3 regions of the Alteromonas mediterranea DE genome follow, and region 2 is predicted to be linked to each of the others. Evidence: predicted binding sites of a transcription regulator. Region 2 holds the regulator's gene; each other region holds the start of a gene.
What was found. Region 2 encodes sigma-54, which starts transcription at its own class of promoters, with help from an activator protein. Its sites were predicted from a motif close to GTTGGCACGNNNNTNGNNT; they were not measured.

Region 1: a site for sigma-54 is predicted at 1,709-1,727, ahead of dps (DNA starvation/stationary phase protection protein Dps). Genes of this name have one in related genera too.
Region 3: a site for sigma-54 is predicted at 2,848-2,866, ahead of MADE_RS05470 (flagellar hook-length control protein FliK). Genes of this name have one in related genera too.

The regions. Positions count from the first base shown of each region.
Region 1 is NC_011138.3:1,579,759-1,584,879, forward strand. It holds gene recN (DNA repair protein RecN) at 1-800, opposite strand, end outside; gene dps (DNA starvation/stationary phase protection protein Dps) at 1,109-1,618, opposite strand; gene nadK (NAD(+) kinase) at 1,874-2,749, opposite strand; gene MADE_RS07135 (iron-containing alcohol dehydrogenase) at 3,086-4,246, shown strand; gene MADE_RS07140 (3-hydroxybutyrate dehydrogenase) at 4,367-5,121, opposite strand, start outside.
Region 2 is NC_011138.3:897,249-902,369, reverse strand. It holds gene kdsC (3-deoxy-manno-octulosonate-8-phosphatase KdsC) at 1-357, shown strand, start outside; gene lptC (LPS export ABC transporter periplasmic protein LptC) at 354-932, shown strand; gene lptA (lipopolysaccharide transport periplasmic protein LptA) at 901-1,455, shown strand; gene lptB (LPS export ABC transporter ATP-binding protein) at 1,458-2,183, shown strand; gene MADE_RS04120 (RNA polymerase factor sigma-54) at 2,257-3,738, shown strand; gene hpf (ribosome hibernation promoting factor) at 3,769-4,056, shown strand; gene ptsN (PTS IIA-like nitrogen regulatory protein PtsN) at 4,070-4,513, shown strand; gene rapZ (RNase adapter RapZ) at 4,602-5,121, shown strand, end outside.
Region 3 is NC_011138.3:1,190,677-1,195,797, forward strand. It holds gene fliG (flagellar motor switch protein FliG) at 1-27, shown strand, start outside; gene fliH (flagellar assembly protein FliH) at 82-864, shown strand; gene fliI (flagellar protein export ATPase FliI) at 857-2,191, shown strand; gene fliJ (flagellar export protein FliJ) at 2,264-2,710, shown strand; gene MADE_RS05470 (flagellar hook-length control protein FliK) at 3,058-5,121, shown strand, end outside.

The DNA of each region.
Region 1 (5,121 bases), 680 kb from region 2:
GTTAGGCTAGCGTCGTGCGTTTCTAACTCACCTAAACGTTCAATGCTGCTTTGAATAACCGAAAGGGCATTACCTTCATCGTTTTCATACAAGTTATAAACACTGGTTTGCGCTTGCTCTAGTAAGCTTTGACCATTGCTCAATCGTTTGTGTTCTGTTTCTAGCTCTTCAAATTCGCCTTCTTCAATAGCAAACTCGTCTAGTTCACGTACTTGGTAGGTAAGAAGTTGAAGACGGTCTTCACGCTGTTGAGCTTGGTCTTGAAGTGTTTTTAGCGTACGTTGTTTATCTCGCCACTGTGAGTACGCGTCCTTCACATTATCTAAAATATCATCGTGTTGAGCGTAGCTGTCCACTAGCTCTCTTTGATGATCTTCTTTTAACAGCTGCAGGTGGGTATTTTGCCCATGAATGGCGAGCAAGAACTGCCCCAGCCCTTTCAATTGCTGCAACGATGCTGGAACACCATTAATGAATGCTTTCGAGCGACCTTCTTTAGAGATGACCCGCCGAATAAAACAGCTGTTTTCATCTTCGTCAGACGTTAATTCGTGCTCGTCAAGAAACGTTTTAGCTGCCACATTACCGTTAAGTGAAAAGTGAGCAATGATTTCAGCTTTGGTGCTGCCTTTACGCACCGCATTGGCGTCTGCTCGCTCGCCTAAGCATAAACTCAGGGCGTCAATAGCAATAGATTTACCTGCTCCGGTTTCACCGGTAATGGCGGTAAGGCCGTTTTCAAGATGAACCGATAACTGCTTAACAACTGCAAAATTTGAAATAGAAAGATGCGCTAACATAACCACACTCGAAAAAGTTGAACATGATGATATATACAGTAACTGATAATATATACAGTATTTGGTGCTGTAAAGGTAAGTCGCAGTAAATTTTATGAATTAGTAACTAAAAGTTTATTATTTTCAATAAAAACAATTGGATATAATTATTCGATAAAATTGGGGTTATGTGTAACGTGAAATGAGAAAAATAGAGGAAAGGTTTTTTATACAGTAAAAAGGAGAGCGTTAGCTCTCCTTTACTATGGCCACCATAAATGGTTGTCAGTCGTATAGCCCTTTAACAAAAGCTATTAACAAAGCGCGAATTACTGCTGTAATTCACCGCTACCTGATTCAATGTGAGCGCGAACAAACCATTGGAACTGCTCAAGATCGGCAAGCTGACCAGTAATCATATCTTCAGACACTGGATCAATCTCACCTAGGAGTTCCAATGCCTTTCTGTGGTCGCCATTTACACCGTCGTATACAGCATCCAGCGCTTTCAGGTGATCTAGTACTAGGCCTTTACCTAGTTCATAATCTTGCCAACTGCGTCCCTCTACAATTGCTTTAGGCGTGCCTTTAGGCACTCCGCCTAATGTTGCGATACGCTCGGCTATGGTGTCTGTCATTTCACGCACCGCGTCAACTTGGGGGTCGAGCATTTCATGTACACCGATAAAGTTTGGCCCTACCACGTTCCAGTGAATATGTTTAAGTGTGAGCTGTAAATCTAATAACGCGACCAATCGTTGATCCAATACCTTAATTGTTTTGGCAGCGGCATCGTTATCCATTCCTGGGGCTGTAAATTTGATATTGGTATTACTCATGATATCTCCTATTACTAAATATAAATATCGGCGACGGTTTTAAAACGCGGCAAGGCATTTTTGCTTAACGCCGACAGCTTGTAATTGGAGTTGCAACAGGTGTGCCGAATATCTTTGATAAGCTAAGCGACGGATTTAAAAGAAGATTTTGCGGAAGATTAAAAAATCTTTATTTTTCAAGCCTGTAGCGCTTGAGAAAATGCTACAGGCTAGTGTAAGAAATGCAGGAAATCGCTTCGTCAACAGCGTGTTTGTTTAATAAAGCTTACTTCCCCAGCCTAATTTTTTGCGCAGCACGTTGAAATAGCTATAACCTTTTGGATGAACAAGATGAAGCTTATCTGCGCTTTTATTAATGCGAATTTCATCACCCGGTAGTACGGGGAGTACTATATGGCTATCACAGCTCACTTGAAGAGAGTCGCTGTTCACTTTAGACACTTTCATTGATACTTGGCTGTCGGCATCAACAACGATAGGGCGGCTGCTCAATGTATGAGGGAACATGGGCACTAAAGTAAGTGCATCGAGCGTTGGCATTATTATCGGGCCGCCTGCCGAGAGTGAGTAAGCGGTAGAGCCCGTTGGCGTGGCGACGATTAGGCCGTCACTGCGCTGACTAAATACAAACTGCTCATCAATATAAATTTCAAACTCCATCATGTGAGCAACTTTCCCGTGGTGAAGCACCACTTCGTTCACTGCTGAGTTGTTACTTTTTAACTTTTCGTGACGGTAAACTTCAACTTCAAGTAAGAAGCGTTCTTCAACAACGCACTCACCATGGAATATGAGGTCTAACTGCTGCGTAATTTCATCAGGATGTATGTCAGTTAAAAAACCTAAATTACCGCGATTCACGCCCACCACATGAATATCAAAGCGGGCGAGAACGCGAGCGGCGCCAAGCATACTGCCATCGCCACCAACAACAACCGCAAGATCGGCCTCTTTGCCAATGGTGACTAGGTTACAACTTTTTAGATTTTCAGTTTCAAGCTCTTCAGCAATACTTTCTTCTACAAGCAGTTTGCACCCTTTGGCCAGCAAATAGTCGGCAAGACTATTCAAAGTGTCGTGGGTGGCAGCGTGTTGAGGTTTTCCAATTAAAGCAACGGTTTGATAGGGCATGGAATGCTAATGTCCTTTCATTTCCAATCGTTGGACATTAGCACAAGTGTTTTACAAAAGAAAAGTGTAAAGCGATAGCCAATGCGCTCTCGAACATTTTTATCGCATTTAGCCTGTGTAGTGTATTGCCGCTGTTGGTGTAGACGTTTGCTACCAGTTCAAGGTGGGTAACAATAATTTTACATTCCCATTGCTTTGAGCGCAGCGCTAGGTATGCTGGCTTAACGTTTTTGAGAGAAGGGCGTGAGCGCAGGCACGAGAGCCGCCGTATCCATTTGCCTTATTTATTTTTAAATAAGGCACAGCTTAAATAAAGACTATCAATGCGAGGGAACAATGTCTCATCAAATTATTCTGCCAAGGGTGATGCACATAGGGAAAGGGGCAAGTGAGCGTGTTGCTGATACTGTGAAAGGGCTTAATTGCCGAAATCCGTTACTGGTTACCGACAAGGTAATGGTCGAGTTAGGTTATAGCGCGGCCATCGTGAATATCTTGGAAACCGCTGGGATAACGGTTGATGTGTTTTCAGATACTGTCCCTGAGCCGACGGTAGCGTCAATTTCCAGAGGCGTTGATGCTTTCAATACTCAACCTTACGATTGTATTATCGCATTGGGAGGAGGCAGCCCAATCGATAGCGCGAAGGCTATTGCCATACTCGGGAAGCATGGCGGTCAAATGAAAGACTACAAGTTTCCGCGTGTCGTCGATGAAGCAGGGATACCTATTATTGCTATACCTACTACCGCCGGAACGGGCTCGGAAGTGACTCGTTTCACTATTATTACTGACGAAGACACTACCGAAAAAATGTTGTGCGTAGGTTTGGGCTTTATGCCTATTGCAGCATTGGTAGATTATACACTAACGCAGAGTTTACCGGCCCGGGTTACCGCTGATACCGGTATTGATGCGCTCACACACGCAATAGAAGCTTTTGTCAGCCGCAAAGCAAACCTCTACAGTGACGCACAGGCACTCTCTGCAATGGCACTAATTGCACCTAACTTGCGCACTGTGTTTGCCGACCCTTCAAATGACGCCGCTAAAGAGTCGATGATGCTCGGAGCAACGCTTGCCGGTATTGCGTTTTCAAATGCATCGGTGGCCTTAGTGCACGGTATGAGTCGCCCTATTGGCGCGGCGTTTCATGTGCCTCATGGGTTGTCTAATGCTATGTTGTTACCCGCGGTTACCGCATTTTCTATTCCCAGTGCACCAGTACGTTATGCTCAATGCGCTCGCGCGATGGGGATAGCTACGCAAGGTGATTCAGATGATATGGCAAATCAAAAACTGATCAACGAGCTAAAGATGCTTAACGCAGACTTACAGGTGCCTACGCCCGCTGACTTTGGCATCGATAAAGAAGCCTTTTTTGCCTTAGCCTCAACCATGGCTGAACAGGCGTTGGCGTCCGGCTCACCTAACAATAACCCGAGAGTTCCCACGATTGAGGAAATGGTTGCCATTTACGTATCGCTTTGGGAGTAGTGGACTGTTCAATACGCTATGAAAATAAAAGGCCTGAGCCCGTTACAGTATCGAAATCAGGCTTTGGTTGCCCCTTAGGGATTAGCTCAGCTTAATAGGGCCGCTCACTTTGCTGCCTTTTTATCTCGCGGTCCAACCTCCATCTAGCACCATAGTTTGCCCGGTTATATTACGCGCGCTAGGCGACATCAAAAAACTTGCGGTATCAGCAAGCTCTTCAACACTCACAAATTGCTTTTTAGGCATGGGCTCTAACATGATTTTTGTTATCACCTCTTCTTCGGTCAAATTATTCTCTTTAGCCTGTGCGGCAACTTGCTGCTCGACAAGCGGTGTTTTTACGTAGGCCGGGCAAAGGGTATTGATAGTGATATCACAGTCACCGGTTTCAAGGGCAATGGTTTTTGAAAAGCCCAACAGCCCGTGTTTGGCTGCCACGTAGGCAGACTTGTAAGGCGAGGCCACCAAAGAATGGATTGAGCCAACATTAATAATGCGGCCGTAGTTTTGCTCGCGCATTGCCGGTAAAAATGCTTGAGTCAGAAGGGCGGGGCCTACCAGCATAATATTAATCAGCTGCTGCCATTTATCCGCTGGAAAATCTTCAATGCGAGAAACGTGCTGAATTCCCGCGTTATTAATCAGTACATCTACAGTGTGTTTGCCCAGTACTTCTGGCAAAGCTGCGACTTGTTGTGCGTCACACACATCAACAGCCACCGCACTGGCCGAACCCTCTAAATGCGCAAGTTTAATTACTGCTTCTTTCGCGGCCTGTTCATTGATGTCAGCGATGATCACATGGTGACCCTGTTTCATCATCGCTTCCGCAATCCCCAAACCAATACCGCTTGCACCGCCTGTAATAAATACTG
Region 2 (5,121 bases):
AACGTAGCGGTTATTACCGGGCGTCGTTCCGCAATTGTAGAAAACAGAATGAGTGCGCTCAACGTAGCCCACATTATTCAAGGTGAAGAAAACAAAGCTGACGCATTGAGCACATTGATAGAAAATCTTGGTTTAAGCGCTGACGAGGTTGCCGCGGTGGGCGACGACATGCCTGATACCGGCATGTATAAGCATGTGGCGATTAAAATAGCGGTTGCCGACGCACACCCTTTCGTGGCAAAACAAGCGAACTGGATAACCACCTTGCCAGGCGGATTTGGCGCGGTGCGCGAGATATCAGATACTATTTTACACGCCAAAGGCGTAGCGAATGAGATTTTTGGAGCAAGTGTATGAGCCAATTTGGCTTTAATCGCTTAGGCTTAAGTATATCGGCGCTGTTTATCTTAGCGTTGCTGATGTATGTACCTACGTGGATGGAAGAGCAGCCAGAATCACAAGGCAGCAGCGAGAATGGCGCCTTAAAACCTGCCTATAAAGCGAAGAACTTGACCACTACCCTTTACAACCAAGAAGGCGAGTTAAATCACAAGGTATTTGCCGAATCAATGGAGCACTACGACCAGCTAGGTTTTGTATTGTTCCAACAGCCCAAATATACACTGTATACTGAGAACGCTACGTCTCCTTGGGTGGTGACGGCGCAAGAAGGTACGCTCTACAACAACGATCTGATCCAGTTAGAAAACCAGGTTGTTATCGAGAACCAAACCAGCGATGACTTTGTCAAAAGCCTCTCAACCGAATACATTCAGATTAATTTAGACACCAAACAAATGACATCTGATCAAGTCGTTGAAATACAGGGTACCCAATATGTCATTTTGAGCAATGGGTTTAACGCGAATTTACGCACACAAGAATACGAGCTTTTAGATCATGTACAAACCACTTATTCCCCTAGCAACTAGCCTATTACTTGTCATCGCTAGCGGTGCGGTAAGCGCAAGCGAAGATGATTTTTCGCAGCCCATTAAAATAGGCTCAAATACTCAATTTATCGACGGTAAAAATAAAACGGCGTTGTATAAAGAAGATGTACTGATTACCCAGGGTTCGCTGGTGATTGAAGCCGATGAAGTGGAAGTTATCGCGAGTGAAGGTAGTGGCCGCGAAATTTTTATCGCCAGAGGAAAGCCAGCCAGTTATTCTCAAACACTAGAAGACGGTACTCCGGTGTCTGCTAAGGCAAACGAAATTCGTTATGAGGTGATCAATCGCACAATTTCTCTTTCAGGAAACGCGGAACTTCAACAAGACACCAGTAAAGTGCAAGGTGACAACATTACTTTCGACATGATTACCGAGCAGTTACTTGCTACTGGTGGGGCGGGCGAAAATGGAGAAGGTCGAGTGACTACGGTATTTACTCCTGAATCCATTCGCAAGACATCATCGAAGAAAGAAGATAAAGACAGTGAGGACAATCAATAGCAATGGCAACTTTGAGCGCAACCAACCTTGCTAAGGCATATAAATCGCGTCAGGTAGTACGCGACGTCAGCCTTTCTGTCTCGACGGGTCAAATTGTTGGCCTACTTGGCCCCAATGGCGCTGGTAAGACCACTACATTTTATATGATTGTGGGATTGGTTAACCTGGATAAAGGCAAGATTGAAATCGATGATAATGAGCTTACTCATCAGCCCATGCACGAGCGTGCACGCCGCGGAATTGGCTACCTTCCGCAAGAGGCATCAATTTTCAGAAAGCTTACGGTACATGAAAATATCATGGCCATTTTGCAAACCCGTAAGGATTTAAATTCACAGCAGCAAGAAGAAGAAGCTGACGCGCTACTTGATGAATTTAATATTAACCATATACGTAATAGTACAGGGATGAGTTTGTCCGGTGGTGAACGACGACGTGTTGAAATAGCACGCGCACTAGCAGCTAATCCGCAATTTATTTTATTAGACGAACCGTTTGCTGGTGTTGATCCAATATCAGTTAATGATATAAAGAAGATAATACAGCATCTTCGAGATAGGGGTATTGGAATCCTTATCACCGACCATAACGTGCGAGAAACATTGGATGTTTGTGAGAAAGCGTACATTGTGAGTCATGGCGAGCTTATCGCGCAAGGAACAGCGGAACAGGTTTTAAGTAATCAAAAAGTAAGGGATGTATACCTAGGCGAACAATTCAGGCTATAGTTAGTGTAACTGAATTGTCATTTTTCAATTTCGCTCTGGTGTATTCAATTTAGAGCATTTAAATAAGACGTAGATGAAACCATCTTTACAGCTAAAATTTAGCCAACAACTTACCATGACACCCCAGCTTCAGCAGGCGATAAAACTGCTGCAGCTATCTACGCTTGATCTTCAGCAGGAGATTCAAGAAGCCCTCGATTCAAACCCTTTATTGGAAGTTGAAGAAGGTAACGACGAGCCGCAAGTAGAAAAAAATAATATCGATAGCGACGATAGCGTGACAGAAGCGTCTGCGACAGCGTCTAGCGATACATTGGAAGCGGGTGACGCGTTAGAAAAAAACGACCTTCCCGATGAATTTCCTATCGACAGCACATGGGATGAATACTATTCAGCGTCATCGGCCCCAGCGCCAGGTCCTTCAAATGACGATGAACAAATATTTCAAGGCGAAACCACCGAGGATATTCAGGAACATTTGTCGTGGCAGATGCGATTGACCCATTTCTCAGATACCGACCGCGCCATTGCTACGGCAATTATCGACTCTATTGACGAGTCTGGCTATTTAACCGTGACCCTTGAAGACATTCTTGACGCGGTAAACTCTGAGGATATGGAAGAGCCTATAGAAATGGACGAAATAGAATGCGTACTTAAGCGTATTCAGATGTTCGACCCCATTGGTTCGGGCTCCCGCTCGCCGCAGGAATGTCTAATGGTGCAACTGCGCCAGTTCTCAGAAGACACACCATGGCTTAACGAAGCCAAACAGCTTATAGAAGAATATTCAGACCTATTAAGCAGTAAAGATTATCGCACGTTAATGCGTAAGAGCCGCTTGAAGGAAGATCAGCTGCGCGAGGCAATGCGTTTATTACAAACCTTGAATCCTCGCCCAGGTAGTGCTTTAGTTACTAAAGAGCCTGAGTACGTTATTCCTGATGTCTCGGTCGCCAAAAAGAATGGCCGTTGGGTGGTTGAGCTAAACCCCGACAGCCTGCCTAAGTTGAGTGTAAATCAACAATACGCTGCAATGAGTCGTCGTGCCAAAAATAGTAGCGACTCACAATTCATCCGCTCACACATGCAAGAGGCTAAGTGGTTCATTAAGAGCCTTGAATCTCGCAACGAAACCTTAATGAAGGTGGCAAACTGTATTGTGCAGCAGCAGATGGGCTTTTTTGAACATGGCCCGGAAATGATGAAACCTATGGTGCTTAACGATGTCGCAGAAATGGTAGATATGCACGAATCAACGATTTCACGCGTCACAACGCAAAAGTATATGCATACACCACGTGGTATCTTCGAATTGAAGTACTTCTTCTCTAGCCACGTAGCAACAGACTCTGGTGGTGAGTGTTCATCTACCGCGATTCGTGCATTGATCAAAAAGCTAGTGGCGGCTGAAAAGCCGAGCAAGCCACTAAGTGATAGCAAGATTGCTTCATTGTTGGCCGAACAAGGCATTAAAGTTGCCCGGCGAACAATAGCAAAATACCGGGAATCATTGTCGATCCCGCCGTCGAACCAACGCAAGAGCCTAATTTAAACGGGCTTAATAATATAAGGAAGACGAAATATGCAAATCAACCTAACTGGTCATCATGTCGAAATCACCGACTCTTTGCGTAATTATGTCGATACGAAGTTCAGCAAACTTGAACGTCACTTTGATCACATTTCTAATGTGCATGTCATCCTGAACGTTGAAAAATTAAATCAAAAAGCCGAAGCGACCGTTCATTTAAGTGGCGCTGAAGTATTCGCATCCTCAGAAAATACCGACATGTATGCGGCGATTGACAGCATGGTTGATAAACTCGACCGGCAGGTAATCAAGCATAAGGAAAAACTGAAAAAACATTAGTAGCTAAATAAGTATGGATATACAAGCCATCGTAAGTCTGGACCGCACCGAGTGTGCGGTTCAGTGTAATAGTAAAAAGCGAATTCTTGAGATCATCGCAGATATCGCTGCCAAAAATAACGATAACATCGATCAGGCAACGGTACTTAATAGTTTGATGTCTCGAGAGCGTATGGGTAGTACCGGAATCGGCAATGGCATTGCGTTACCACATGGGCGCTTGCCAGGTTTAGAAAAGGTGATCGCCATTGTTGTCACCAGTACGCCAGCCATTAATTTTGACGCGCTCGATGAAAAGCCGGTAGATATATTTTTCGCGTTACTTGTTCCTGAAGAGCAAACCGAAGGCCATCTACAAACATTAGCCACGGTAGCCGGTAAACTAAGCGATAAAGAAACGATTAAAGCGATACGTCGTGCCAGTACAAGCGATGATATTCTTTCTGCACTAAGTTAAAGATTTAAGCGCCTTAGCGAGGTCGTGACCAAGGCGCTTAAGACAATAAAGCGTATGCGATAAAACCAGAAGATTTGGGAGAAATTAGGTGAAGCTGATTATAATCAGTGGTCGTTCGGGGTCTGGTAAGTCTGTCGCACTTCGCGCATTGGAAGATTTAGGGTACTACTGCGTTGACAACATTCCTGTAAACCTACTTCCTACCCTAACCCACACTGTTGTTGATGAATACGACCAAGTGGCGGTGAGCATTGATGTGCGTAACTTGCCGAAAAACCCTGATGATCTGGTAGAAATTTTAGATTATCTTCCGTCGTCGTGGTCAATGACCATTGTCTATATCGATGCCAGCGATGATGTGCTGGTAAAACGCTTCAGCGAAACCCGACGTCTGCATCCCCTTGCGAAGCTCAATAAGTCTCTATCTGAAGCCATAAGGGCAGAGTCAGCCTTGCTAGCCCCTATCGCTGAACGGGCAGACTTGTATTTAGATACAGACAAACTGACTATTCACCAACTTGCTGAGTTGATACGCGAGCGAATACTCGGTAAGAAAAGCTCCCGCTTAGTGCTGGTGTTTGAATCTTTTGGCTTCAAACACGGTATTC
Region 3 (5,121 bases), 290 kb from region 2:
GGCGGTGGTGGTGAAGAGTTCCTGTAAGCCTTTCATAGGAATGTCTTTCAACGCTATGACCAATAAAGCCTAGGTAAATATATGACCGGTAATAAAAGTTTCAGTGAACACGAAATAAGTGAAGCGAAGAAGTGGGATTTACCCTTCGTAGACGACGCGACCGCGCCTAGGAAAGATGAGCCAACTAACGCCTTAAATAAACGTTCTGATTGGAAGTACGAGCCTCCTGAAGTGGAAGAGGAAATACTTCCACCCACTGCCGAAGAAATTGAAGCTATACGACAGGCAGCCTATGACGAAGGGTATCTAGAAGGCAAGGAAAAAGGGTTTGAAGAGGGCAAAACAGAGGGGCTTGAAACAGGGCTTAGTGAAGGCCAAGAACAGGGCCATGCCAAAGGGCTTGAACAAGGCTTAGATGAAGGCCGTCAGCAAATGGCTACCCAGGCAGAAGTGTGGCAAATGCTTGCGGACAAACTTCACGATCCACTCTCACAAGCCAATGATGAAACTCGCGACCAACTGGTTAAACTTGCGGTTACGCTTGCAAAGTCAGTTATTAAGGTAGAGGTAAGCACTAACCAACAGGTTATTCTGCAAGCGCTAAGTGAAGGCATAAAAGCCCTTCCTATTAATCAAACCGAATACCAAATTCATATGCACCCTGACGATATTGCATTGGTTAATGCGCACTTTGGTGACGAAGAAATGTCCAAAAAAGGCTGGAATTTGGTGGAGGCTCCCGCCATGGAAAGGGGCGGGTGTGATATTACCACGGTGCACAATGCCGTTGATGTGTCGATTGAGCGCCGTTGCCGTGATGTTATTGAAAAATTTTTGCTAAACCAAGGGCTATCCGATGACTAGCCCGTGGCATAGTCACTTTGAATCACTGACTAAGCAGGTCACAACGCCACCTGTAGTCGCAGCAGGGAAACTCGTTCGCGGTATCGGCCTTACCCTTGAAGCGGTAGGTTGCCAGCTGCCGGTGGGTAGTCAATGTTTAGTGCAGACTGTGGAAGGCGAGATAGAAGCAGAAGTGGTTGGCTTCGGTGATGATATTACCTATTTGATGCCGACAGAAGCGGTGCGAGGGATAGTGCCCGGTAGCCGCGTTATGCCATTAAACCGTCAAAGTGGTTTGCCTGTTGGAATGGGCCTTTTAGGCCGCGTGGTAGACGGAAACGGACAGCCACTCGATGGACTTGGTGAAATTGATGCTGAAGCGAGAGCCCCCACCACGCGTCCTCCTATGAACCCGCTTATTCGTCGTCCTATCAATGCGCCAATGGATGTGGGCGTGCGCGCCATTAACGCACTCAATACGGTAGGCGTAGGCCAGCGTATGGGGCTGTTTGCCGGTAGTGGCGTGGGTAAAAGTGTACTGCTTGGCATGATGACCCGCGGTTGCGAAGCCGATGTGGTGGTGGTCGGGCTCGTCGGTGAGCGTGGGCGGGAAGTGAAAGAGTTTATACACGACATACTCACCGAAGAAGAGCGTCAGCGCGCCGTTGTTGTCGCTGCCCCTGCAGACACCTCCCCGTTGATGCGCCTTAAAGGCTGCGAAACAGCGGTTACCATTGCTGAATATTTTCGCGACAAGGGGATGAAAGTTCTTCTTCTGATAGATTCCCTTACGCGCTACGCGATGGCGCAGCGTGAAATTGCCCTTGCCGTTGGCGAGCCGCCTGCTACTAAAGGCTACCCACCGTCGGTGTTTGCTCGCCTACCTGCATTAGTCGAGCGTGCCGGTAACGGCAGCGAGCGACAGGGTTCGATAACGGCTTTTTATACCGTATTAACCGAAGGTGATGATTTGCAAGACCCCATTGCTGATGCGGCGCGCGCCATTTTAGATGGCCACGTTGTACTATCGCGCACTTTAGCCGATAGCGGCCATTACCCGGCTATAGATATCGAAGCGTCAATAAGTCGTGTTATGCCAATGGTGGTGAGTGAAGAGCACCAGCTTATGGCGCGTCGCATTCGCCAGGTTTACTCAAATTACAAACAAAACCAAGACCTCATTTCTATTGGTGCTTATGCCAAGGGCTCAGACCCACGTATAGACTTAGCGATTCGTGCAGAGCCAGCGATTAATGCATTATTGCAACAAGGTATGAAGCAAGTCATTCCTTATGACGAAAGCTTAGAAGGTATGGCTGCCCTAGCTAAAGGGCTAGGGCAGGGGTGATGTGCTTTGTAGTAGAGCGTAGGTGGTCATTTGTGAACATGAAGCCAGAATCCTTTATCAAGGTATCGACAAATGTCTAAACAACTAGAACGTTTAGCCGAGTTTGAGCGAGAAAAAGAGCAGCGAGAAGCGCGGTATTACCAGCAGGCTCAGCAGAATGTTAATCAGCAAAAGCAAAAACTAACCAGCCTTGAGCAGTATCGCATCGACTATATAAAAGGTATTCAGCAAACCGGGCAATCGGGTGTGACGGCTACCTACTATCAGCAGCATCTATCCTTTGTGGGAAAATTAGATAAAGCGTGTGAACAACAGATGCAGGTGATTGCTCGCGCGCAAATGGCGGCAGACCAGCGTAAGCAAATGTGGCTTAAACAACAGCAAAAAGTGAAAGCGGTTACCTTGCTGCTTGATAAAAAAAAGCTAGCTCAGCAGAAAAAAGAAGCAAAAGCAGAGCAAGCAATGATGGATGAATTTGCTACCCAGCGTTTTTTTCGTGCCAAGCGCTCACCTTTTTGACATTTTTTCGCACACATAGCCAGTTTGGCGCAACCCTTGCAAAACTCTTCTTAGAATGTACCACCACAACTTATTTACGTAACGATTTACGCTACTTTGCCGTTGGCTAATGCGATTTAAAGGCCTAGGCGATTAGCATTGGCAAAGACATTATTTAAGAAATATTACGCCTTATGAAATGTCGAGTAAGTCATTAAAAAAACGTAAGTGTATGTAAAGTATATGGGTGTTGGTCGTTTAGTGGTTTTTATTTTTGCTTAAGGCTTGAAGCGTTTGGCGCAAAGAAACCACTTCGGGTTTACGCCTTCTATGATGAAGTCGAATTAAATGTAGGACGGTAGGACATTATGCAACAAGTTGCCGCACAAAAAACAGACATTGCCGCATTACCCTTTTCTGCCTCTAGCACAGCAAAAGCAGTAGAGACTGGAATCGGTTCACAACAAGATGCTAATAGCGAAAATAATCAGGCATTTAATCGACTTTATCAAGATGCTAAAGCTTCGCGCTCAGACTTCGTGCTTAATGATAAGTCGAGTCAAACTCCGAGCAGCCGAGCTCAAGACCGAGCTGCTTCTGAACAAATGGCTAAAAGCGCAAAAGATAAAGACGCCGGCCATACGGACCTACCCGATAATCACCGAGCGACCGACCGGGCAGACGAATACGATAGCAGCGCACAAGCCACTGAGGCAGAGGCGCAACAAGGTCGCGTTCGATCAGAAATTGAAGATACTCGGGAAACCCAAAAGCGTGAACTTGCGCAGCAGCTTGTCGCTGATGGCGAGGCAGTGGAACAGCGCAGCGTTACCGAGGCTAAGTTTGTTTTAGGCGAAGGCGGTAAAAAAGATGCTGAAGCTGGGGTAATTACCACTCCTGGAACGCCGGATGCAAAACCCATTAAAGAAGACGAGGCTGAGCCTGATTGGATTGCCTATGTTGAAACCGTGGTAAACGGTATGGCAAAGGGTGAGCAGCAAAGTGACAATAATAAGGGTAATACACCCACTAGCCAGGTTGCCGAGTTAGTCGAGGATAACGTTGATGTGCTGTCGGTTAATGAGGCGGGGAAGCTTTGGAAACTGCCTGAAAACGTAGACGCTAGCGATGCGCCTTCTTTACTTGCACACTTTCTTACGCAGCTAAATAGCGAGGGTGAAGCTAGCTTAGAAAAATTTTCCGATAGCGCCCTGTCACATGAAGCAAAGCAAACGCTTAGTGCGTTAGCTTCCCTGTTATCTAAGCAAAGTAGTGAAGGCGAACACAACGGTAGTGACACGTCATTTGAACCGTCAACAATTCAACAGTTTTCAACTGACGGTGAAGCAGAAAGTGAAGATAGCCTTTCGGCACTTTTGGCGAAGCTCATGGAAAGTAGCAGTGCTGAAGAGACAAGTAAGCCTGTTGATGCAGGCGCACTTGCATCTAACGAGCTAGATGCCGAAGCCCTTGATTTAAAAGAACTTGGAACGGACGAGCTAGATGCCGAAGCTCTTGATTTAAAAGAACTTGCAACGGACGAGTCGTTAATTTTAAGTTTGATCGCCGATGAACTTAATAACGTGCAAGAAGAGGGCGCTGAAGAAAGCGAGGCGTTAATTGATGAAACCCTTACAGAGTTAGCTAGCGATCCTACCATCACGCAAGGTGTTAATGGTAGCGTCATTAGTCGCGGTGAAACTAACAGTGCCAACGCTGCCAATGCAGCAGGCGTATCAGCTCAATCAAGTACAAATGTGCAAAGCGCTGTGATAGATCAGTCTCAGCAAGCGACAGAAATACCATCTGACTTGCTAACGGCTATCAGTGAGCTTTCGCCTCAAAGTGCACAGAAAGCAACAGAAGCCTTCGCAGAACGCATGGTTGCAACCATGCCCAGCGGTCAACAGCAACAGGCCGTTAAGGCGAATATCATAGCCGGTATTAATGAATTTCAGCAGCAAGTTGAGCAGGGCATAGAGCCGGGTATTGACTTAAGTGGTATCGTGGCTGACGCGGCAAAAGACGCGGCGGTGAGTACTGAAATGGTGGCATCTATGACTGCCAAAGTAGATAGTCAGGCGAGTCAGTTTTTAAACTTAATGTCGCAGACACAAGCAAGTGCACAACACGCTATTTTAGGTCTAGTGGCGCAAACTGACACCGTTATGCAGGAAAATAGTCAGCTTCGCGCTGAAGCGTCAAAAACTCAGCAGCAATTTGAAGGCTTTGATAAAGCGGTCAATATTCATAAAAGCGAAGGACAGCAACAGCTTAACGAGAAAATTCGCTGGATGGTTAATGCTAGAAACACGATGGCAGAAATTCGTTTAGACCCGCCTGAGCTTGGCAGTATGCAGGTTCGCGTTAACGTTGCGGGAGACGCCGCAAGCGTTAGCTTTGTGGTGCAGTCACAGCAAGCAAAAGACGCA